DNA from 4 places in the Cupriavidus sp. 01L46 genome. Region 3 is predicted to be linked to each of the others. Evidence: predicted binding sites of a transcription regulator. Region 3 holds the regulator's gene; each other region holds the start of a gene.
What was found. The regulator FNR, encoded in region 3, switches genes on or off when oxygen is low (the NO sensors DNR and NnrR bind a similar motif). The targets are predictions, from matches to a motif close to TTGATNNNNATCAA.
Positions count from the first base shown of each region.

Region 1: the regulator FNR is predicted to act here: its motif matches at 1,467-1,480, upstream of AC1DS3_RS36195 (TraR/DksA family transcriptional regulator).
Region 2: the regulator FNR is predicted to act here: its motif matches at 1,702-1,715, upstream of AC1DS3_RS21700 (universal stress protein).
Region 4: the regulator FNR is predicted to act here: its motif matches at 2,743-2,756, upstream of AC1DS3_RS26340 (type IV pili methyl-accepting chemotaxis transducer N-terminal domain-containing protein).

Region 1 covers NZ_JBFTSF010000436.1:49-3,648, forward strand. Annotated here, with positions in the region: gene AC1DS3_RS36190 (zinc-dependent alcohol dehydrogenase family protein) at 224-1,231, opposite strand; gene AC1DS3_RS36195 (TraR/DksA family transcriptional regulator) at 1,576-1,962, shown strand; gene AC1DS3_RS36200 (BCAM0308 family protein) at 2,062-2,565, shown strand; gene AC1DS3_RS36205 (phosphoribosyltransferase) at 2,727-3,392, shown strand; gene AC1DS3_RS36210 (hypothetical protein) at 3,293-3,568, opposite strand.
Region 2 covers NZ_JBFTSF010000126.1:7,492-17,750, forward strand. Annotated here, with positions in the region: gene AC1DS3_RS21690 (DEAD/DEAH box helicase) at 1-28, shown strand, start outside; gene AC1DS3_RS21695 (serine/threonine protein kinase) at 62-1,123, shown strand; gene AC1DS3_RS21700 (universal stress protein) at 1,154-1,591, opposite strand; gene AC1DS3_RS21705 (hypothetical protein) at 1,850-2,011, shown strand; gene AC1DS3_RS21710 (M20/M25/M40 family metallo-hydrolase) at 2,306-3,823, shown strand; gene AC1DS3_RS21715 (carboxymuconolactone decarboxylase family protein) at 3,906-4,325, shown strand; gene AC1DS3_RS21720 (hypothetical protein) at 4,599-4,829, opposite strand; gene AC1DS3_RS21725 (LysR substrate-binding domain-containing protein) at 4,947-5,888, opposite strand; gene AC1DS3_RS21730 (Bug family tripartite tricarboxylate transporter substrate binding protein) at 6,152-7,108, shown strand; gene AC1DS3_RS21735 (aminotransferase-like domain-containing protein) at 7,143-8,393, shown strand; gene AC1DS3_RS21740 (helix-turn-helix transcriptional regulator) at 8,495-9,232, opposite strand; gene AC1DS3_RS21745 (hypothetical protein) at 9,454-9,717, opposite strand; gene AC1DS3_RS21750 (AAA family ATPase) at 9,921-10,259, opposite strand, start outside.
Region 3 covers NZ_JBFTSF010000382.1:1,436-5,263, reverse strand. Annotated here, with positions in the region: partial or broken gene AC1DS3_RS34850 (SMC-Scp complex subunit ScpB) at 1-172, opposite strand, end outside; gene AC1DS3_RS34845 (sulfite exporter TauE/SafE family protein) at 764-1,528, opposite strand; gene fnr (fumarate/nitrate reduction transcriptional regulator Fnr) at 1,827-2,552, shown strand; gene AC1DS3_RS34835 (hypothetical protein) at 2,639-2,884, opposite strand; gene AC1DS3_RS34830 (membrane protein) at 2,887-3,105, opposite strand; gene ccoG (cytochrome c oxidase accessory protein CcoG) at 3,176-3,828, opposite strand, start outside.
Region 4 covers NZ_JBFTSF010000190.1:6,775-11,443, forward strand. Annotated here, with positions in the region: gene ubiU (ubiquinone anaerobic biosynthesis protein UbiU) at 26-1,054, opposite strand; gene AC1DS3_RS26335 (NAD(P)H-dependent flavin oxidoreductase) at 1,349-2,530, shown strand; gene AC1DS3_RS26340 (type IV pili methyl-accepting chemotaxis transducer N-terminal domain-containing protein) at 2,845-4,669, shown strand, end outside.

The DNA of each region.
Region 1 (3,600 bases), on a different contig from region 3:
TTCCTCTGACGCTACATACAAAAATGCCGTTCAGCTCTTAACTGAACGGCATTAGTGCCGAAGGGGGCACTTTTTGGAAGGGGAGTTCTAATTGGTGCCGTGTTTGGTGCCGTGTTTTGTACCGTGTTCAATGTGTCGGTTGCCCAAGCAATGTCACGTTTGGCGACGCTCACTAGCCGGCCCTCTGCCTTGCTGCCTGCCAATCACACCGGCAGCAGGCACGCTAGGCGATGCGCAGTACCGCCGCGCCTGCCAGGCGGCCCGTGCGCAGGTCGGCCAGCGCCGCATTGGCCTGCGCCAGCGGATAGACCGTCGTGGTGGTGCGCAGCGGCGTGGCCCGGGCGATTCGCATCAGTTCCAGCCCGTCGTCGCGCGTGAGGTTGGCCACCGACACGATCGACCGCTCCTCCCATAGCAGGCGATAGGGGAAGGCCGGAATATCGCTCATGTGGATGCCACCGCAAACCACGGTACCGCCCTTGGCGACGGCTTGCAGCGCCATCGGCACCAGCGCACCCACCGGTGCGAAGATCAGCGCGGCATCGAGCGGCTGCGGCGCGGGCTGGTCGCTCGGACCGGTCCAGCACGCCCCGGTGTCACGGGCGAGCTGGCAGGCGGCGGCATCGCCGGGCCGTGTGAAGGCAAAGATCTCGCGCCGCTGGGCGACGGCGATCTGCGTCACCAGGTGGGCCGCCGCGCCAAATCCGTAGATGCCGATAGACCGGACCTCACGGGCGTTGCCCGCCATGCGCAGTGTGCGGTAGCCAATCAGGCCCGCGCACAGCAACGGCGCCGCATGCTCGTCGTCGTAGTGATCCGGGATCGGGAAGCAATAGCGGCGGTCGGCTACCACGTACTCGGCGTAGCCGCCGTCACGCGTATAGCCGGTGAACTGCGGCGTATCGCACAGGTTTTCGCGACCCGCGGCGCAATAGCCACAGTGCCCGCAGGTCTGCCCGAGCCACGGCACGCCAACCCGGTCGCCCGGGGCAAGGTCTGTCACGCCAGCGCCACAGGACTCGACCCTGCCGACGACTTCGTGTCCGGGAATGAGCGCCGCTTTCGGGTGCGCGAGTTCGCCGTCGACAATGTGCAGGTCGGTGCGGCAGACGCCGCAAGTGCTCACGGCGATACGTACTTCGCCTGGGCCGGGAATTGGCACGGGGACTCGCGCCAGGCGCAGGGCCGGCCCGGTGCCTTCGAAAATCATTGCGCGCATCGTCTCGTGCATGGCGACATCCTCGGCGGTGCCCAGCATTTATCCTAGGTCACGCCGACTGGCGCCGCTTGATCCGCATCGATGGCGTACGCGAGGCGCCAGTCCCTGTGCGCAAGGCGGCATGCAGCACGCTGGGGTTGGACGAGCCGCTGGCGCGGGGCGATGTCGCCGATGCGATCGAGCAGGCTGCATCCGCGCCCACGCGCACCATGCCTGCGGCTAGCTCTGCGCATGGCCGGAAGTGAGATTGACGCGGATCAAGCTAACTGGCAGCCACCAACTATATTGAAGATTGAAGCGGAACGAGGGTTCAGCGCGCTACGCCGAAGGCACTTTGCCGCGCCCGGGAGTCGACGATGTCCGATTTAACTTTAACGAAAGAGCAACTCTCCAGCCTCGTCACCTTGCTGGACAGCGCAGAGCAAAGGATCCGTGGCCAGGCGGATGCCGCAGCCGTTTCCCGTACTGTGTCCGCCGAGCGCGGCGGGAGCGACGACGCGGATCTCGCCGAGCATGGCACCGAGGAGCGCATGGACGATGCCGTGGCGGAACACTATCGCATGGAACTGGCCGACATAGCGGTGGCGCGTAAGCGGATCGCCAGGCTCAGCTACGGCGTGTGCTTGGACTGCGGCGAACCCATTCCTTATCCGCGGCTGCAAGCCTATCCCACGGCCAAACGCTGCACCCCGTGCCAGCGCAAGCACGAGCACATGTTCGGGGCGCCGAGTGGCATGCGATGAGCATGGGCGGGCGTTCCAGTGGGCGGGCTCGCCAGGTGAGTCCGCCATACAGCAGGCAGGCCGCATGGGCGCTGCCCGAGTCGATTTCAGGAGCCAGACATGAAAGTCCGTGAGCGTTCGAGCCAGGTCAGGCCGGCCCGTTGGGACCGAATTCCCGAGGATCTCATCCACGATGCCTACAAGCAGCCGGGGCAGGCGCCTGCCGTCGCTTCCTGTCCTGCTTGCCACGCGGTCTTACTGAAAGGACGTTGGCAATGGCGGGCCGTGCCGCCCGGCGCCAAGGCGCTGATGTGCCCGGCCTGCCACCGCGTCGCCGACCATGTGCCCGCGGCGCAGTTGACGCTGGATGGGGCGTTCCAGCAGGCGCACCGGGACGAGATTCTCGGGCTGGTGCGGCACCGCGAAGCCCTGATGAGAGAGAGTCATCCGATGGAGCGCATCATGGCGACGCAGGCTCAGGCGGATCGCATCACCATCACGACCACGGGCTTTCACCTGGCACGCGATATCGGCTCTGCCGTGCATCATGCGTATCGGGGCAAGCTGGAAATCGACTATCCCGACGCCGACGAGACCCTGTATGTTCATTGGCACCGCGCTTGATGGCCGCAAGCCCGCCCGGTGGCTGGCATGGCAACCCGGCGGGCAGGGCGGTCATGGCGCGCGTGGGGGCCGTCTAGCCTGGCAGACACTTCGTCGTACGGCGTCGATGGAAGTCGCTGGCCGGCTAGCCAGCTAACCCCTTGCCGGCAAGAGGTGATGTCATGACTTTCCAGGACAGGAACGAGGCCGCCGCGCGGCTGGCCGAAGCGCTCTCCCGGTACTGCGACGCCCATCCCCTGGTGCTGGCTATTCCACGGGGCGGCGTGCCGATGGGCAAGATACTCGCCGACCGGCTCGGCGGCGAACTGGACGTGGTCCTGGTCAGGAAGCTAGGGGCGCCATTCGACCGCGAGATGGCGGTCGGCGCGGTCGATGAAAGCGGCTGGGTCTACGTGACGCCCTACGCCGCGCGCGTTGGCGCCGATTCCCGCTATCTCAACCAGGAGCGCGACGAACAGCTTGCATTGCTGCGCCGCCGCCGGGAGCAATACACGCCGGGGCGCTCCGCGCGTGCGCTGGACGGGCGCACGGTGATCGTGGTGGACGATGGGCTTGCCACGGGCGCCACCATGATTGCCGCATTGCATGCCGTGCGGCAGCAGCATCCTGCCCTTCTGGTATGTGCTGTGCCCGTGGCCGCGCCGGCTTCGCTCGCCGAGGTGCGGCGTTACGCGGATGAGGTGGTCTGCCTGCGGTCGCCGGCCAATTTTTCCGCCGTCGGTGAGCATTATCGGGAGTTTCCGCAGGTTGAGGATGAGGAAGTGGTGGCTTGCCTGGAGGGGGATTCGGGGCAGCACGGGGAGGGGCGTCTGGCGGGACGGGGGTAGGGGGGACGTCCGAGATTGTCGAGCACGTCCGCCACGTCGACGTCGGCGCTGTCCCCGAGCGAGACGAAGCGAGAAGAGCCGATCCGGCGCGATCTTGCCCAGTGCGGCACCACCGTGGTCAGGGCGCCGGAGTGCGAGAGGATACGCAGCAGATACGGCCTGGCGGCGCCGAGCATCGTCTCCTGCTGGGTTTGCCCGCTCGCGCCGT
Region 2 (10,259 bases), on a different contig from region 3:
CGGCCAGCGCGCCAAGCCCACGCGCTAACTCCACAACGTTCCCCAACGGCTGCCACGCGCCATGTCCAGTTCAGGGTTTGACCTTCAGGTGCCCGGCGACGGCGGCACGCTCACCGATGCCGATGGCGTGCCCTACGCCAGCCTCACGCCGGACCTGATGCTGGATGCGATGGAGGCCGCCGGTTTCGAGCCGGACGGCCGCCTGCTGGCGCTCAATAGTTATGAGAACCGGGTCTGGCAGGTGGGGATCGAAGGCAGCGCGCCGGTGGTGGTCAAGTTCTACCGCCCCGGCCGCTGGAGCGACGCGGCCATTCTGGAAGAGCACGCTTTCGTGCGGCAACTGGCCGACGCCGAGATTCCGGCGGTGCCGGCCATCGCGCGCGACGGCGCCACGCTGCTGGCGCACGCGGGTTTTCGCTTCGCGGTCTTTCCTCGCTGCGGGGGGCGCGAGCCGGAGCTGGATCGTGCGGACACGCTGACCTGGCTTGGCCGTTTCATCGGCCGCATCCATGCGCTCGGCGCCACGCATCCTTACCAGGCACGCCCCACCATCGACGTGGACACCTTCGGGGTGGCCCCGCGCGACTGGCTGCTGGCGCAAGACTGTATTCCCCTGGAACTGCGCCCCGCCTGGCAGGCGGTTGCCGATCTCGCCGTGGATGGCGCTCGCCGTTGCTTCGAGCGCGCGGGCGATGTAGCGCAGTTGCGGCTGCACGGCGATTGCCATCGCGGCAATGTGCTGTGGATCGAGGAGTCGCATGCGGGTTCGCGCCCGCCCGGGCCGCACTTTGTCGACTTCGACGATAGCMGCATGGGGCCGGCGGTGCAGGATCTGTGGATGCTGCTGGAAGGCGATCGCGCCGCCCAGCAGGGCCAGATGGCCGACATCCTGGCCGGCTATGAGGATTTTGCGGAATTCCAGCCGCGTGAGCTTTACCTGATCGAGGCGCTGCGCACGCTGCGCCTGCTGCATTACAGCGCCTGGCTGGCCAGCCGCTGGCGCGATCCGGCCTTTCCGGCGGCATTCCCGTGGTTTGGGACTGCCCGCTACTGGCAGGACCGCATCCTCGAACTGCGCGAGCAGGTCGCGCTGATGGACGAGCCGCCGCTCTGGCCGGTCTGACCCGGCACCGGCCAGCCTGGGCCGGCTGCCTTACTTCTTGCCCGGGGCCTTGACCAGGACTACCGGGCACGGGGCGTGCGCCAGCACCCGTCCCGCCACCGAACCAATCACCGCATCGAAGAACGAGCCGCGGCCGTGCGTGCCCATGACGATGCCGCGTGCGTCGACGCTGGCGGCGTAGGCGACGATGCGTTCCGGCGCAAAGCCGTGCAGCGCGTGTTGCTCGAAGGCGATGCCTGCGGCGCCGAGGATGTCGGCCACGGACTGCATGGCCTTGCCGCTTTCTTCCTGATGCCAGGCGTCGATGGTTTCCTTGCTGACGAAGGCGCGTACCTGTCCGGTGACATCGGGCGTCACATGGACCACATGCACGGTAAAGCCGCCTTGCAGCAGTTTGCCTTCGGCGATGAAGCGGGCGGCCGCGTCGGAAAAGGGCGAACCGTCGGTGGCGAGCACGATGTTGGTCATGGCGGCTATCTCCTGTAATGGCTGTGATCGTTGTCGGCATGGCGGCCCCCGCCGGGGTGGTTCGGGGGCGGTCACCAGGGTCATGATGGCACCCTGCGGGCAACCTTGCCTGGATCCAGATCAAGTCGGGTGCAATCGCCTGCGCCTTCCACGAGTCTTCCATTCCCCGTTTTGATAGCTTTTTTGCACCGCGCCGTGGCATCTCAGCGCCGTTTTGACGTAGGGAAATCTACGCTGCAGATAGGACAACTCTGTCGGATGTTCCGGCTTGCCGCCATGTGGGTCTACTATCGATTGGCGATCGGCGCGCTGGCGATGCTCGCGCTGATCCTGCTTTTTGCCATGGAGTTCGGGCTGGCCAGTGCTATTGCGCGCCGCGAGGAGGGCTTTGCGCAGTCGCCCGACGAGCAGGGCCCCTGAGGGCGCCTGCGCGTTGCCGGGCCCAATGAAGGCGCGCCGCCAGGGGCGTCGTGCATGGACAAGTGGCCTGTAGCGGTTCAGACTGCCGGTGCGGGCCGCGCGGGTGTCTTGCGGCCCGCCCGCCGTATCCGTTGCCATGCACTTTCCTATCCAACAAGAGCCATGAGACTACGTTTCCTTGCCGGCGCGCCTGGCAGCGCGCCGCATTTCGCCCACCTGCATACCCGTTCCCGCATCTTCCAGTCCCCCTTGCACAGCGCCGTCCGCGCGACCGTGTGCGGCGCCCTCGGCGCCATGCTGCTGGCCGCGGGCGCGCATGCCGCCACGCTCGACAGCATGCAGCTGCAGCAGCAGGCCGACCAGGCCGCGGCGCGCAGTTACCGCGAATGGGTCGAATTGCTGGCCCTGCCCAACGACGCCACCGTGCCCGCGGATATCCAGAAGAATGCGGACTGGCTGGTCAAGGCCTTCGCCCGGCGTGGCTTCCAGGCGCGCGAGCTGCCCAATAACGGCAAGCCGATGGTCTACGCCGAATACCCCGCTAGCACGCAGCAAAGCGCTGGCCCGCGCAAGACCGTGCTGTTCTACATGCATTTCGATGGCCAGTCGGTAACGCCGTCGCAATGGGCGCAGCCCAGCCCGTGGGAGGCTACGCTCAAGGCGCGCAGCGCCAATGGCAAGTGGGAGGCGCTGCCGCTGGACAAACTCTATGCCGGCCAGGTCGATCCCGAGTGGCGCGTGTTCGGGCGTTCGTCGTCGGACGACAAGGGCCCCATCGTGATGTTCCTGGCCGCCATGGATGCGCTCAAGGCCGCCGGGGTGGACCCTGCGGTCGATATCAAGGTGCTGCTGGATTCCGAGGAAGAGAAGGGCTCGCCGTCGCTGGGCAAGGTGATCGCTGACAACCTGGCGCTGCTGCGCAATGACGGCATGGTGATCTTCGATGGCCCCATGCACCAGAGCAACCAGCCCACGCTGATCTTCGGCAACCGCGGCGTGCTGCTGGTGCAGCTCAAGGTGTTCGGCGCCAGCCAGGGCCTGCACAGCGGCCACTATGGCAACTATGCCGCCAACCCCGCGCAGCGGCTGGCGAACCTGCTCGCCACCATGAAGGATGACGACGGCCGCGTCACCATTGCCGGCTACTACAAGCCGGTAAAGATCGATGAACGCGCACGCCGCATCATGGCCGCCGTGCCCGACGACGAGGCCGCGCTGCGCCGCCGCCTGGGCATCGCGCGGGCCGAGCGTGTTGGCGCCAACTACCAGGAAGCCATGCAGTACCCCACGCTGAACGTGCGCGGCATGGCCGCCGGCGACGTGGGCGAGAAGGCCCGTACCGTCATTCCGGAAGTGGCGGTGGCCGATATCGATATCCGCACCGTGCCGGAGACCAGCCCGGAATCCCTGTTCGCCCTCGTCAGGCAGCACGTGGAAAAACAGGGCTACCACTTGGTCAAGGGCGAGCCCACCGACGACGAACGCGCGCGCTATCCCAAGCTTGCCTCGGTCACCGCGGGCGAGGTCTCGGCCTCCAGCTCCGCCGCGCGCACGGACCTGTCGGCGCCGATCAGCCGGTGGCTCACACAGGCCATGCAGCAGTCCTACGGCAAGGCGCCGGTGCAGATCCGCATGATGGGCGGCACCGTGCCGACCGGTGCGGCGGTGCAGGCGCTGCAGGCGCCGTTCGTGATCGTGCCGCTGGTCAATGCGGACAATAACCAGCACAGCTACGACGAGAACATGCGGCTGGGCAACTACCGCGATGGCATCCGTACCGTGATGGGCATCCTGCAGACACCGTTCAAGTAAGGCGCAACGCCGCAGGCGCCGCGCATCCGCCAGGATGCGGCGTGCCTGCCCGATGACTCATGCAATCACCGGATATAGCAAGATGACGCAAGCCAAGCAAGACCCTGCCGCCTACACGCAAACGCCGGCCTTCGAAGCCGGCCGGCAGGTACGTTCGGAAGTCATGGGCGAACAATACGTGCAGCGCGCGTTCGACGCCGCGCAACAGCAGGGCGATGTCGGCCTGCAGCAACTGGTGACGGAGTTCGCGTGGGGCACGGTGTGGACGCGTGACGGCCTGGACCGCAAGCAGCGCAGCCTGGCGACGGTATCGATGCTGATCGCACTCAACCGGCCGCAGGAACTGACCGGCCATCTGCGCGGCGCCCTGGCCAATGGCGTGACGCCGCAGGAATTGCATGAACTGGTGGTGCACAGCGCGGTGTACTGTGGCTTTCCGGCGGCGCTGGATGCCGGGCGCAAACTGGCCGAAGCGCTGGAGGCTGCCAACGTGAAGGGCTGAGCGGGCGGTAGCAGGCGCGGCAGGCCTGGGGCAGGTGCACGGCCGTTTCGGACATCCGGAATCATGCCAAATGCGCGGTGCTTGCCTTGCCAGCGCTCAACCGCTCAGGCGCGCAAGTGTGTCATCCCTAACGCTGCAGCGCCTGCGCGGCGAAGGTCACGAGGTAGCCGCTGCCCAGGCAGGCGGCGATCCATCCGGCGAGGATCAGGGCGGTGTCTTTGACGGTCATGATGCGTTCCTGCTGTCTGTGCTTCCTGTGCAGCGCTTGCTTGCTCACACGGAGAAACCGAACGGATAGTCGTGCTTGACCGTGCGGGCGCCATTGCTGAACGCGTCGATCTTGCGCGCGCCATCGGTGTAGGCGTCGGCCGAGCGGTGCACGTAGCCGTAGTTGTCGCCGGCGTGGGTGCCGCTGGTGTCCGCGGCAAAGGCGGAGTTCAAGGAGAGCAGGGCGGTGCCGGCGATGGCGGCAGCGAGGAACAGGCGGGCGGTGGTAATTCTCATGATCTATCTGCCTTGTTGAAATTGGGAGAACATGTTCTGTCTCCATGTGACAAAGGATAGATCTGGCGCGGGATCGATAAGGGCCCCGGTATCGTATTCGATATTCAAATTTTCTGATCAAGCGTCCTGTGCAGGCCCCGGGGCCCGCCCCGAGGCCTGCCGTGCCGCAAAATCCTGCGCCGCTGCCAGCAGCCAGGTCCGCAGGCGCGACATCGCATCGCTCATCGGCCGCGAGTCCGGTGCCACCAGGTAGTAGGCGCGCTGCGAGCGCATGGCCTGTGCTACCGGCATCACCAGCAGGCCCAGCGCCAGGTACTCCTCCACCAGGAAGCGCGGCACCAGGCCCACGCCCAGCTTGGCGCGGGCGGCACTGATCACCATGCTGTGGTGGTCATAGCGCGTGCCGCGCATGGCGTTGACATCGCCCACGCCGGCCGCTTCCATCCAGTTCTTCCAGTCCAGCCGGCGCGTCGACAGGTGCAGCAAGGGCGCCTGCGCGATTCGCTGGGCGCTGACCGGCCCCTCGCCGGCAAACAGCTCCGGATGGCAGATCGGCACTGATTCTTCATCGAACAGCGGGTCGGCGCGGCCGCCCGGATAGTTGGCTTCGCCGTAGTGGATGGCGGCGTCGTACGGCGTGCCGTCGAACAGGAACACATCCGCTTGCGCGCTGAAGTTGACCACCACCTGCGGATGCTGCGCGTAGAACGCGGGCAAGCGGGGGATCAGCCATTCCACCGCCAGGGTCGGCACACAGGCCAGTTCCACGATGCCGCCCGCGCCCTCGTGCGCCATGATGTCCAGCGTGTCGCGCTGCAGCTTTTGCAGGCTTTCCCGTACCTGGTAACCGTAGAGCGAGCCGGCCGGCGTCAGGCTGACGCGCTGGTTGGCGCGGTGGAACAGCGCCACGCCGAGCTGGCTTTCCAGCGTGGCGATCTGGCGCGAGACGGCGCTCTCGCTCAGGCAGAGCTCCGCCGCGGCCCGGCGAAGGTTCTGGTGGCGGGCGGCGGCTTCAAAGGCGCGCAGGCTGCTGAGGCTGGGAATGCGGGAGGCGCTCATGGGGCGAGTGGCAAGGGGCGGTTGACTTAGGCATCTCACTGGTACCCCAGGTTGATGCATTAAAGTTATCATCCTATGCGTAAATCTCGCTTGATGTAAAAAAGTTGATGACTAAAAATGCCGAACTCCCGGAATGTTGCCTATAGGCCTTCCGGCGTTCCCCGCCCCCCAAGAGACAAGAGACGGGACATCACAACCAATAAGGAAACGAGGAGACCGGCATGAATCGACTGCTTCGCATCATCGGCCATTGCGGCATTTCAATGGGCTTGCTGGCCGTGACCGCGGCCCCGGCCAGTGCGGACGACTTCCCTAACAAGCCGGTCCGCATCATCGTGCCGTACCCGGCGGGCGGCACCACCGACATGGTGGCGCGCATGATCGGCGACCAGCTCACCGTGATGTGGAAGCAGCCGGTGCTGGTGGACAACCGTCCCGGCGCCGGCGGCATCGTTGGCACCGGCGTGGCCGCCAAGTCGCCGGCGGATGGCTACACGCTGCTGATGGGTTCGGTCGGCGAGTTCGGCATCAATCCCACGCTGTACAAGAAGCTGCCCTACGACGCCGCCGCGGACTTCGTGCCCGTGTCGCTGGTGGCCAAGGTGCCCAACGTGGTGGTGATCTCGCCGGCGTTTGCGGAACGCGCCCGCGTGACCACGCTGGCGGAGTTCATCGCCTACCTCAAGGCCAATCCCGCCAAGGTCAATATGGCCTCGGCCGGCAACGGCACGTCGACCCATCTGGCGGGCGAGCTGTTCCAGCGCATGACCGGCACGCAGATGAGCCATGTCGCCTACAAGGGCAGCAGCCCGGCGCTGGCCGACCTGATGGGCGGCAGCGTCGACGTGATGTTCGACAACCTGCCCGCATCGATCCAGTTCGTCCGTGCCGGCAAGCTCAAGGCGCTGGCGGTCACCTCCGCAGCCCGGTCGGCGGCGCTGCCCAATGTGCCCACCGTGGCAGCGGCAGGGCCGGTCGAAGGCTTCGACGCCAGCCCGTGGTTCGGCCTGTTCGCACCCAAGGGCCTGCCCGCCGCGATTGCGCAGAAGATCAGCCGCGACCTGGCACGCGCCACCAGCGATCCCGCCATCCAGGCCAAGCTGCGCGAGCAGGGCGCCGAGCTGGCGCCGAACTCGCCGGAAGTGTTCGCCGAACTGGTGCGCAACGATCGCCGCAAGTGGGGCGAGATCGTCAAGCTCTCCGGCGCCACCGTCGACTGATCGACCGATCGACTGATCCAATACCGAGTCTCTCATGAGCACGCCAGTCCATCCGTACGCGTTCGCGCCGGCCATGCGGGAGCCGCAAGGCTCGCCCATTCGCGAGCTGTTTCCCTACATGAGCCTGCCGGACATGATCTCGTTCGCGGGTGGCTACCCCTCGCCGGCCAGCTTCGATGCCGCCGCGCTGCAGGATGCCGCGTCCATGGCCATGGCCACTGTTCCCGCGCAATGCCTGCAGTACGGGCCGACCGAGGGCATGCCCGCGCTGCGCCAGGCATTGTCCGTGCTGATGGCGGAGCGTGGCGCGCCGTTGCCACCGGAGCAGGTCGTGGTGACTTCGGGCTCGCAGCAAGGCTTCGACCTGCTGGTGCAGGCCTTTGTCGCGCCGGGCACGCCGGTGTGGGTGGAAACGCCGACCTATCCCGCCGCCGTGCAGGCGCTGCGGCTGGCCGGCGCCGCCGTGCGCGCCATCCCTTCCGACCAGGACGGGCTGTGCGTGCAGGCCCTTGCCGCCATGCTGGCGGATTGCCCCGACGCCGAGCGGCCGCGCCTGCTCTACCTGGTGCCCACCTTCGCCAACCCGAGCGGGCGCACGCTGGCGCTGGCGCGCCGCCGCGCCGTGCTCGCGCTCGCCGCGCAGCACCGCATCGTGGTGGTGGAGGACGATCCCTACGGCAGCCTGCGCTTTGACGGCGAGCCGCTGCCCTCGCTGCTGTCGCTTGCCGCGCAGGATCCCGCGCTGACACCGTGGGTGATCTACCTTGGCAGCTTTTCCAAGACCATGGCGCCCGGGCTGCGCCTGGGCTGGATGGCCGGGCCCGCCGAAATCCTGCGGCGCGCGGTGATCGCCAAGCAAGTCTGCGATCTGTGCACCTCGCCGTGGCTGCAGCTAGCCATGGCAAGCTGCCTGGAGGATGGCCTGCTGCCCCGCCAGACCGCGCGCATCATCGACCTTTACCGCCACAAGCGCGACCTGATGGTGCAGGCCCTGGCCGATGCCTTCGGCCCCGCGCTGCGCTGCGAAACCCCGCAAGGCGGCATGTTCCTGTGGTGCGAGATCGACGGCGTGGCCGACGCGGCCAGCCTGTTGCCGCACGCCATCGCGGCGCGCGTGATGTATGTGCCGGGCGCCAGCTTTGGCGTGGACGGGCAGCGCTCGCCCGCGCTGCGGCTATCGTTCGCCACCGCGTCCGATGCGCAGATTGTGGAAGGCGTGGCGCGTTTGCGGCAGGCGGTAGCGGCCAGCCAGGGTGGCGCGGCGCAGGCGGCCCCAGCCGGCTGAAGCGGGCAACGGTATGGTTGCGCGGCCTTTGCCGTACCACTTGTACTGTCTGCGGCTGCGCGCCTAGCCAGAACCGCCTCACTTCATGTTGAAACGGCCTCTTAGCGGGATATCGCCACCTGCCGGTTTCTGGCATCCAGTTTGCGCAGGATGTGTTGAACCTGGGTCTTTACCGTCCACTCGCTCTTGTTGAGGATGCGTGCGATTTCCCAATTGGTCTTGCCCTGGCGGAGCCAATGGAAGACCGCTTGCTCCGCCTTGGTGAGGGATCGTGCGGCCGCGCCTGCAGGATTGCCGCTCCCTCTGAGGTGGTGGATCCTGGCGAGAGCCTCGTGGACCCTGAGGGCAACCGCCTCGGCATGGTGCTCGTGGTGAGCGCGGCGCGCCGTATCCACGCCGAACAGCGCGAAATAAGATGCCAGCCCACGGTCCGCATCGACGTGTCCGTGGAGAAAAAGGTTGCCAAGCGCGTATTGCTTGAATAGCGACGCCAGTGCTACGTTCTCGCCAGCCACGTCCGGGCAGAAAAACTGAGGGGTGCGTGCCAGGATCCAGTGCGAAAAAACCGGGCAGCCTATGCCGGGGCTACGCGCAACCTGCTGCAGGTATGCCTCCGGCACACGAAAGGTGAACGTTTCGAGCGGCCTGACCCCCAAGGTATGTTTGGTGGTCAGGCCGAATGCGGACATCTGGTGCGGGATCAGTTCATTGAGCCCGGTTCGTGACCAGTGCAGGAAGCTATCCCGATCCGCAATCGCGGCGGACCACATGGACTGCTGAGTCTCCCGGCCGCGACGGGAAGGTGCTTCCACATGAAGCGCAGACGCACGCATGTCCATCGTTGTCGCTCCTTAAGCACCTGCACCTGCGCACTGGATGCGCATGGTGGGTCGGATGGGTAGGGGCGGAGCGCGCGCCGGGTGAGCGATGTGTCGTGTCCGCCGATCGTCGTGGAGGCGCATGCCACCAACCGCTGGTGCCGGCGCCGAAGTACCCGGGAATCTTCTTCCCGGCATGTCCTCGGGTCAAGCGGACATTTCTCAATCTTGACTCCGCTCAGTCAGCGCGTGCCGTAGATGAACCGGGTGGCAACCTCGGCGACTTGCTTGCCCAATGCCTGAGCCGTATCGCGATCGCTTTGCGGCGGAGCGACATCGGGCGATTCGTCCGCATTGGCCTGGGCCATGGCGCCCAGGAAGCCGCCGACCCGGTTCAGATCCCGCGCAGTTCCCTGGCTGGTGTGATAGCCGGGCATCGTACCCAACGGCACCCAGATCATGGCGTGTTGCGCGGCAAAAATCGTCATCTGCATCAGGGTGTTCAACTTGTCCCCGCTCCAGCATGCCGAGCAAGTGAATCCGGCCGCAAGCGACCGCACGGGCGAGCACCGCGGTGTGGCCTGCGTTGCTTTGATAGACGATGGCAATCTTGGGCATTGGGAATTCCTTTTTGCGTTGTTGGAGGTGCGTTGTTGGCGGTGCAATGTTGGAAGGCAGAAGACTCGGCCCTCTGGGCGTTGTGAACGCTTTACAAGGTGCTTAATCTGCGCGCCACGCGATGGCGCCAGCTCATGCCTTCCCGGAACGACTGATGTCGGGCGTTGCTTTCCCGTTCGATGCGTGCCGCGTTGGCGCGGGCCATGGCGATGGCATCGGGGATGCTGCATACGTGCGGCCATCCATAGAGGGCTGTAATTTGTGCGAGCCTCTGTTCGATCGATCCGCCCACCACGCGGCAGGGAATGCCGAGCGCCTGCAACCTCTCCAGCAACATGCGCTCCGTCATGCGGCGAAACGCTTCCGAGACGGGGCGATGGCCGTCGTCGGTCACCGGGAACTCGATCGGCAGGTGGATCGCCTCCTCATA
Region 3 (3,828 bases):
CGAGTTCCACGCCGCGCTGCTCCCAGTCGCGGCGCAGCTCTTCGAGCAGCACGCGAATGGTGTCGGCACCGACGTCGTCGGCAAACAGCCGGCGCAAGTCATTGACGCGCAAGGGTTCCTGCGCGCAGATCAGCGCGGTCTCGAGGACGATCTTCGCCTCTTGGGTATTCATGTTGATTGCGTGCAGCCTGTCTTTGCACCTGCGCCCCGGTTGATCCCGGGCGCACTGGAGATTGCGGGTTCAGCGGTAGGGATTGCCACCGCCATCTGGCCGCGCAGCCAACCGCATGCTTGATGCATGCCAGCCGTGCGCCTTCTTCTATTGCATCGGGTGCCGGACCTGACCGGCAGGAGATCGCCCGGCCACCGGCTTTATCTGCCAGTCGACGGAGCCCTTGCGTCGCGCCTTCCCCCTGATGTGGCGGACCTGTCCGGCGCGGCGTCTATCATCGAACGCGCCGGGTGCAAGAAAATACGGATATCGGGCCTGCTGGCCTATTTCACCCCGCCCTGCCGTAGCTGGTCTTTTGAACCGAATCTTGTGAACCGGACGGCGGATGGGGAACGGTCCCTGGCGCTGATGCCTGCCTTGGTGTTCCTGGCATGCATCCCTGAGCAGCGGATGCTACCTGACGATGCCACGATGAAGTACGCTGCGCGATATCGCTGTTCTTGCGATTGTATGGCATTCCCTGGCAAACCTGCAACCGATTCGCACAGCTACCTCAGCAAGGAAGTGACAGATACACCACGAAACAGCGCTTCAGAAGACCAGACAGAATCCGTGCGCGGCAAGCGTCTCAGGCAAAAGCAGCGCGCGCGCCACCCCGGCCAAGCCAAAGGCCACCACCGCAAGGCCAGCGCCAGCCCGCAACGCCGGGCGCCGCGAAAGCTGCCTGAGATAGCCGGACAGGCCCGAGATCACCAGCAGATTCGGCAGGGTGCCCAGGCCAAACACGGCCATCACCAGCGCGCCCGACGCGGCATTGCCGGCCAGCAATGCCATGGCAAGGGCGCCGTACACCATGCCGCACGGGACCAGCCCCCAGGCCAGCCCCATGCCGTAGCGGCGCAGCAACRGGCCCTGCCCCTGCGCCCGGGCCGCAGCCGGCAAGCGCGCCCCGACGGCGCCAAGGCCGCGCAGCAAGCCGCCCGCGCCACGGGCGGCGAGCCGCTCCAGCCAACCCGTACCCATGGTGCGCCCGCGCAACATCCACAAGCCCGACAACACCAGCATCACACTGCCGATCCCAAACAGCCAGCGCTGCAGCGGCAGGTACTGCGCCCCCCAGACGCCAGCGCCCAGGGCGCCCAGCAAGGCCCCCAGCACCGCATACATGCTAAGCCGCCCGGCATGCATGACAAGCAGTTCCAGCAACCAATGGCCGGGACGCCGGAGCACCGTGGCAGGCACGCGCGCAACGCCGCCCTGCTCCGCCGCCAGCGCGATCCCGCCGCACATGGCGGCGCAGTGCACGCCGCCCAGCAAAGCCAGGGTAAATACGCTGATAAGCACGCCTATGGTCAACTTCTCCTCCCAATCACACAATCGCAACGTCCGGCGCGGTAAAATGCGTCGAACGCGCCCCCGCAGCTCCAAGAGGCGCTATCAACATGAGGCCTTGCGCCCGCGCACACCAGCGCGCTCGCACAACATGACGACGGGCACGGCAAGCCGCGCTGCACAGATAGCGCACTGCCGCAAGACCCGCGCGCCAGGCCGATGTGGATGGCGCTTCCAATCGACGACTCTCAACGTCAAGCTCTCAACTCAATGCGCCTGCCACATCGCGCTTGATTGACTGCGCTAAACCGACAGGCCCCAATTGCTCACCACCATTCCCATTACCGAGATGTCGCCCCGCTGCTCCACTTGCTCGCTCGGCCAGCTCTGCCTGCCCGTCGGCATGTCGCAGCAGGACCTCGAAAAGATGGATACGCTGGTCCAGGACCGGGTGCGCGTACGCAAGGGCGAAACCCTGTACCGCCTCGGCGATCCTCTCACCGCCGTCTACGCGATCCGCTTCGGCACGCTCAAGACCCACCTGACAATGGAAGACGGCCGCTCGCAGATCACGGGCTTCCACCTTCCCGGCGAAGTCGTCGGCCTTGACGGCCTCGGCGAGATGCAGCACGCGTCGGATGCCACCGCGCTGGAAGATACCGAAGTCTGCGTGGTGCGCTTCGGCGATCTCCAGACGTTGTCCAACGTCCTGCCTTCCCTGCAGCACCAGTTCATGCGCCTGATGAGCAAGGAGATCTCGCAGGACCAGGTCATGTTGATCACACTCGGATCGATGCGCGCCGAGGAGCGGCTTGCCGCTTTCCTGATCAACCTGTCCGAGCGCTTGTCCGCGCGCGGCTATTCGGCCTCCGAGTTCGTGCTGCGCATGAGCCGCGAGGAAATCGGCAGCTACCTGGGGCTCAAGCTCGAAACCGTCAGCCGCCTGTTCTCGCGCTTTGCGGAAGCCGGCCTGATCCAGATCCGCCAGCGGCACGTCAAGCTGGTCGACATGGTGGGGATCAAGCAGATCGTCAACAAATCCTGCTGACGTGCTCGTCGCGGGCCGCCCTCGCCCGCGGCGGCACGCCGCGATGCCGCGCCTGCTGGCCTGAACCGGCAAGGCGCGCATCGCAATCACTCCAGCTCGTCCGTGTCCGCCAGCCGCGTGGGCATGGTGTACAGCGTCAAGCCGCTCGACAGCGCGCACAGCACCCACGCGATCAGGAAGCCCACGGTGTAGACCGCCTCCCGCGATGCATCGACCGGCTGGCCGAAGAAGCGCAGGTCGCCGGGATCGACCATGGAGAATACCAGCGCGGTGGTCAGCCCGGCGACCAGGAAAGCGGGCCACAGCACCCACATCAGCCAGCGTAGTCTCATGATCACCTCGCTTGCGCCGCGACCGGCGCTGCCTGGCGTGCCGCGCTGCCCGCCTTCTCGACCACCAGGCCGTGGCGCGCCACCCCTTCCTCAATGGGTGGATCCGGGTGGGTCATAGCCAGCCAGATCGTGACCCCGCAGGCCACCATGGCCACGAACGGCCCACTCATCAGCAGCCACGGCCATGGCTCCTTCCACCAGGGATTGCTTTGCTGCGTCATCTGGCCTCCTCCTCTAGATCTAGATCCCGTATGTTGCGTACGGATTGGTGCATCCAGCGTCCCCGCCGCCTCATAGATTGCGCGGCACGATAAAGCTGGTGCTCTGTCGAATCTCTGCGCCATGGCTGCCCGCGCCCTCGTCGGGCACCGCGGTGACCGTGACCTCGATCTTGTGCGTGCCCTGCGCCGCGGACTCGATCGGCACGCGCACCCGGATGGGAATCAGGCGATTGGATGTGGGTTCCAGGTTGCCGGCAGCGTGATCATATTCCACGGCCAGGCCCTTGAGCTCGCCGCTGCCCGCGCTGACGGCGACGCGCATCGGTGCCTCGGTCGTGTTGATCAGCTGCAGCCGGTACACGTTCTCGATCCAGCGCCCTTCCACCTCACGCCCCAGCGCGCCGCGGTCGCGGATGATATCGACCTTGAGCGGCGTGCGCATGGCCAGCGAGGCCATGAAGCCGGCGACCAGCGCCAGCCATATCACCGAGTAGATCACCGTGCGCGGCCGCACCAGGCGCTTGCGCGCCACGGTCTCGGAGAGCGCGCTGCGCATGGCGTTCTCGGACGTATAGCGGATCAGCCCGCGCGGGTAGGCCATCTTGTCCATGACCTGGTTGCAGGCGTCGATACACGCGCCGCAGCCAATGCAGTCGTACTGCAGGCCATCTCGGATATCGATGCCAGTGGGACAGACCTGCACGCAGATGCTGCAATTCACGC
Region 4 (4,669 bases), on a different contig from region 3:
CAGGCAAAGGCACGGCGGACCTCTCTTAGCGCCACGGCCGGTCGTACGCGCCCTGGGTAACCTGGTCACCCTCGGCGTGCCGGCCAAGCACGCCCTGCCATTCCTGGCGTGCTGTGAAGCGCGCCGGATCGATGCAGGCCGCGTCGATCGCCGCACGCAGCACGCCGACCACATCGCCCACATAACGCGGGCTGCGCTGGCGGCCTTCGATCTTGATGGCAGCGATGCCCATGCCGATCAGCGCCGGCAGCAGCGACAGCGCGTTGAGGCTGGTCGGCTCCTCGAGCACGTAGCCCCGTTCGCCTTCCACCTCGAACCGCCCTTTGCACAACGTCGGGTAGCCGGCGGGCTCGCCCGGTGCGTAGCTGTCGATCAGGATGCCGGACAGCCGCGCCTGCATGGTTCCCTCGCGCTCTTCCCAGCGTACCGCGTGCGCGGGCGAGCAGACCCCCTTGTTGTTCGGCGAGTCGCCGGTCGCGTAGGAAGACAGCAGGCAGCGGCCTTCGGCCATCACGCACAGGCTGCCGAAGCCAAACACTTCGAGCTCCACATCGGTTTGGCGCGCAAGCTTGCCGATCTGCGCCAGCGTCAGCACGCGCGGCAGCACCACCCGGTGTATGCCGAAACGCGCGCGCATCAGCGCGATGGCGTCGGCGTGCGTGGCCGAGCCTTGCACCGACAGATGAAGACGCAATTGCGGATGGCGCTCGCGGGCATAGGCCATGAGACCGGGGTCGGCCATGATGACAGCGTCAGCGCCCAGTTCCGCCGCGGCATCGACGGCGCGATGCCAGCTCGCCACCGCGCCCATCTGCGCGAAGGTATTGATGGCGAACAAGACTTCCGCGCCTTGCGCGTGGGCCTCGGCCACGCCTGCCTGGATGTCGGCCTCGGTGAAGTTCAGCCCGCCGAAGTTGCGCGCATTGGTGGCGTCGCGCAGGCCGAGGTAGACGGCGTCGGCGCCACGTTGCAGCGCCACGCGCAGCGCCGCCAGCGAGCCGGCGGGCGCAACCAGTTGCGGTCGGCGCGTTGCGCCGGATGTGTTGGATGTCATTGGATAGGCTCAACGGGGTTTCGGAGTCCGCATGCGCCACGGCGGCGGCGAACGCCTGTGAGCCAGGATCCTAGCCAAGCCCCGCGACGAACCAGTTGACCAGGCGCAAAAGCGTGCGCGGCGGCGCGCGCACCGGACGAGGGCCATCCGCCGAGTGGCATAGGCCATTGGTATCGTGCCGTGCGCTGATTGATCCAGCGCAAATTTCCCGGCGCGCGTCCATGCAAACCTATGCCGCTTTCCTGCCGCGCACGGCATCTCCGCCGGCGAGCGGGATGCCTCACCGAGAGTGATATGCAACAACATTGGCTGAAGCTGATTGGCCGCCGGCTGGTCCCGGTGGTACAGGGCGGCATGGGTATCGGCATTTCCGCGCACCGGCTGGCGGGCGCGGTGGCGAGCCAGAACGGCATGGGCACCATTGCCAGCATCGACCTGCGCCACCATCACCCGGACCTGCTGGCGGCCACCGCCAGGTCGCGCGACAAGGCCAGGATAGAGGCGGCCAACCTGGTGGCACTGGATCGCGAGATCCAGGGCGCGCGGCGCCTCGCGGGCGGGCGCGGCGCCATCGCGGTCAACGTCATGAAGGCCGTCAGCTCGCATGCCGCGCTGGTCCGGCAGGCGTGCGAGAGCGGTGCCGATGCGATCGTGATGGGCGCGGGACTGCCGCTGGACCTGCCCGACCTCACGGCCGGCCACCCGGACATTGCCTTGATCCCCATCCTGTCGGATTCGCGCGGCGTGGGGCTGGTACTGCGCAAGTGGATGAAGAAGAACCGCCTGCCTGACGCCATCGTCATCGAAGATCCGGCGCACGCCGGCGGCCACCTCGGTGCCTCGCGCATCGACGATATCGGAGACGGGCGCTTCTCCTTCGCACGCGTGCTGGCCGAATGCCGTGAAGTGTTCGCCGGACTGGGGCTGGCCTGGGAAAGTGTGCCCCTGATCCTTGCGGGCGGGATCAACAGCCACGCCAAGGTCCGCCACTGGCTGGGTGAAGGCGCCAGCGCCGTGCAACTGGGGACGGCGTTCGCCGTGACCGAGGAAGGGGATGCGCACCCGGCTTTCAAGGAAGTCCTGGCCAGCGCGCGCCCCGAACAACTGAGCGAATTCACCAGCGTGGCAGGCCTGCCGGCACGCGCCGTACTGACGCCATGGCTCAAGCGCTACCTGTCGCGCGAAGCCACGCTGCAGGCCCGCGCCAAGGTCCGCGACTGCCTCGAAGGCTTCGACTGCCTGCAGGCCTGCGGCCTGCGTGACGGCATCGGCCGTGTCGGCCAGTTCTGTATCGATCTCAAGCTGGCCCAGGCCATGCGCGGCGACGTGGAGCGCGGGCTGTTCTTCCGTGGCAAGGGGGGCCTGCCGTTCGGCGAGGCCATCCGCCCGGTACGCGAACTGATGCACTACCTGCTCACCGGCGAAATGCCTACAGGCCTGGGCACGCCACAAGGCGCGGCAGCCGCGGCGGCCTGACGGCCTCGCGCGGACGGCGGGCAGGTGACCTAGGTCGATGCAGGCATCAAGGGCGTGGCCGGGCTGCTGAGCGAATGCAAGCGCGCGGCGCAAAGCCGTTGGCGGCGGTGTCCGGCAGGCTTTCCGAGCACGTGGCCCGGCGCCGCGTCATTGTGTCACGCCATGATATTTTCAGAAAGTGCACCAGGAACTACCTGTAGCCGCATATGACCTTGATCTGGCGCAAGCCCGCTCGCCGGCTTGCCGTCAATAATGCGACAAGCCCCTGAAGCGCCGTTCCAGAGCGCAAACCTGATGCCAGGGGCCGGAACCCCATGGTAGACCTCACGCCCCCTTGCCCACCCGCTCCCGCCACGGAGCCGTCCGTCACCCCACCGCGTACCCAGGCAGCGTTGCCAGGCTTGCGCCACCGCCTGTCGACGCGGATCGTCTCGCTCTCGCTGGGCGCGCTGCTGATCGTGCTGACCATGATCTCCGGGACGCTGTGGCTGTCATGGCAACTCGAAGGCGCGGGCGCGGCCATCAACGATGCCGGCAGCTTGCGCATGCGTGCCAATCGCGTCGCCATCGAGCTCGCCAGGGCACGGGCCGGCGCAAGCCATCAACTGGAGGCTCAGATCACCGGGCTGGATGCCACCCTGGCACGCCTGCGCCAGGGCGATCCGGCACGCCCCTTGTTCCTGCCGGACGACCCTGGCATCCACGCGCAACTTGACCGGGTAGACCTTGACTGGCACCGGCGTATCAAGCCGCTCGCGCTCGCCGACCTGGCCGCCGCGAACGGCGAACCGCCCACCTACCCGGCGGCGCTGGCTTCCTTCGTGGATCAGGTCAATCGCCTGGTCAGCATGATCGAGCAAGAGAACGCCATGAAGACCACCCTGCTGCGGTTGTCGCAGGCGGGACTCGCGGCCATGGCCTGCATGGGCACGGTAGCCGTCATCTACCTGCTCTACATCTGGATCATCCTTCCGGTCATGCGCTTGCAGGACGGCTTGTACCGCATGGCCGCGCGGGAGTTCTCCCTGCGGCTGCCGGTGGAAACCAGCGACGAGTTCGGCATGCTGGCGCAAGGCTTTAACCAGATGGCAGGCGAACTGCAGGGGCTATACCAGGATCTGGAAGCGCGCGTGGCGCAGAAGACGGCGGAGTTGGCGCGGCACAACCGCGACCTCGCGGCGCTCTACGACATGGCCGCCTTCCTGAATATGCCAAACGACGGCGAGGCGCTTTGCCGCGGCTTCTTGCAGCGCGTGATGAAGCAGTTCGATGCCGACGGCGGCAGCGTGCGCATGATCGATGCGGACCACAACCAGCTTCATCTGCTGGTATCGGTCGGCCTCTCCGCGGAACTGGAAGAGGCCGAGCACTGCATGAAGGTGGATGCGTGCTTCTGTGGCGAGGCGGCGAGCGAATCGGTCGTGCTGATCGAAGACCTCAACAAAGGCCCGGCGCTGTCAGCCAGCGGGCCGTCAGCCGGTGTGCGCTTTGGCTGCGCAAGGGAAGGCTTCCCGGGGCTTGCGGTGTTCCGCATCGAAACGCAGCGTGCGGTGCTGGGCACCTTCTCCCTGCATTTTCGCGATCCCTTGCAGCTGCCCGCTTCGGACATACGCCTGCTTGAGACGCTGGGGCAGCATATCGGCGTGGCGCTCGATCATCTGCACCTGTCGGAAACCGCACGCCAGCTCGCGGTGGTGGAAGAGCGCAACCTGGTGGCGCAGGGCCTGCACGACAGCATTGCCCAGGGCCTTAACTACCTGAACCTGCAGGTGCAGGTGCTGGAAGATGCGGTCTCGCGCAACGATATGGACGAGACGCGCGCTATCGTGCCGCTGTTGCGTTGCGGTGTGGAAGAAAGCTACCAGGATGTGCGTGAACTCCTGCTCAACTTCCGCAGCAAGCTGGCGCATGGCGAGCTGCGCCAGGCAGTGGAAGACACCGTGGCGCGATTCCGGCGCCAGAGCAGCACGGAGCTTGCCCTGGTGTTCAATGACGCCCAGGGCGGGCCGCCCCTGCAGCCCGAGCAGCAACTGCAGGTGCTGTTCATCCTGCAGGAGGCCCTTTCCAATGTGCGAAAGCATGCGCGTGCCGCCTATGCCAGCGTCATCGTGCGCAATGGACGCACCTTCAGCATGATCG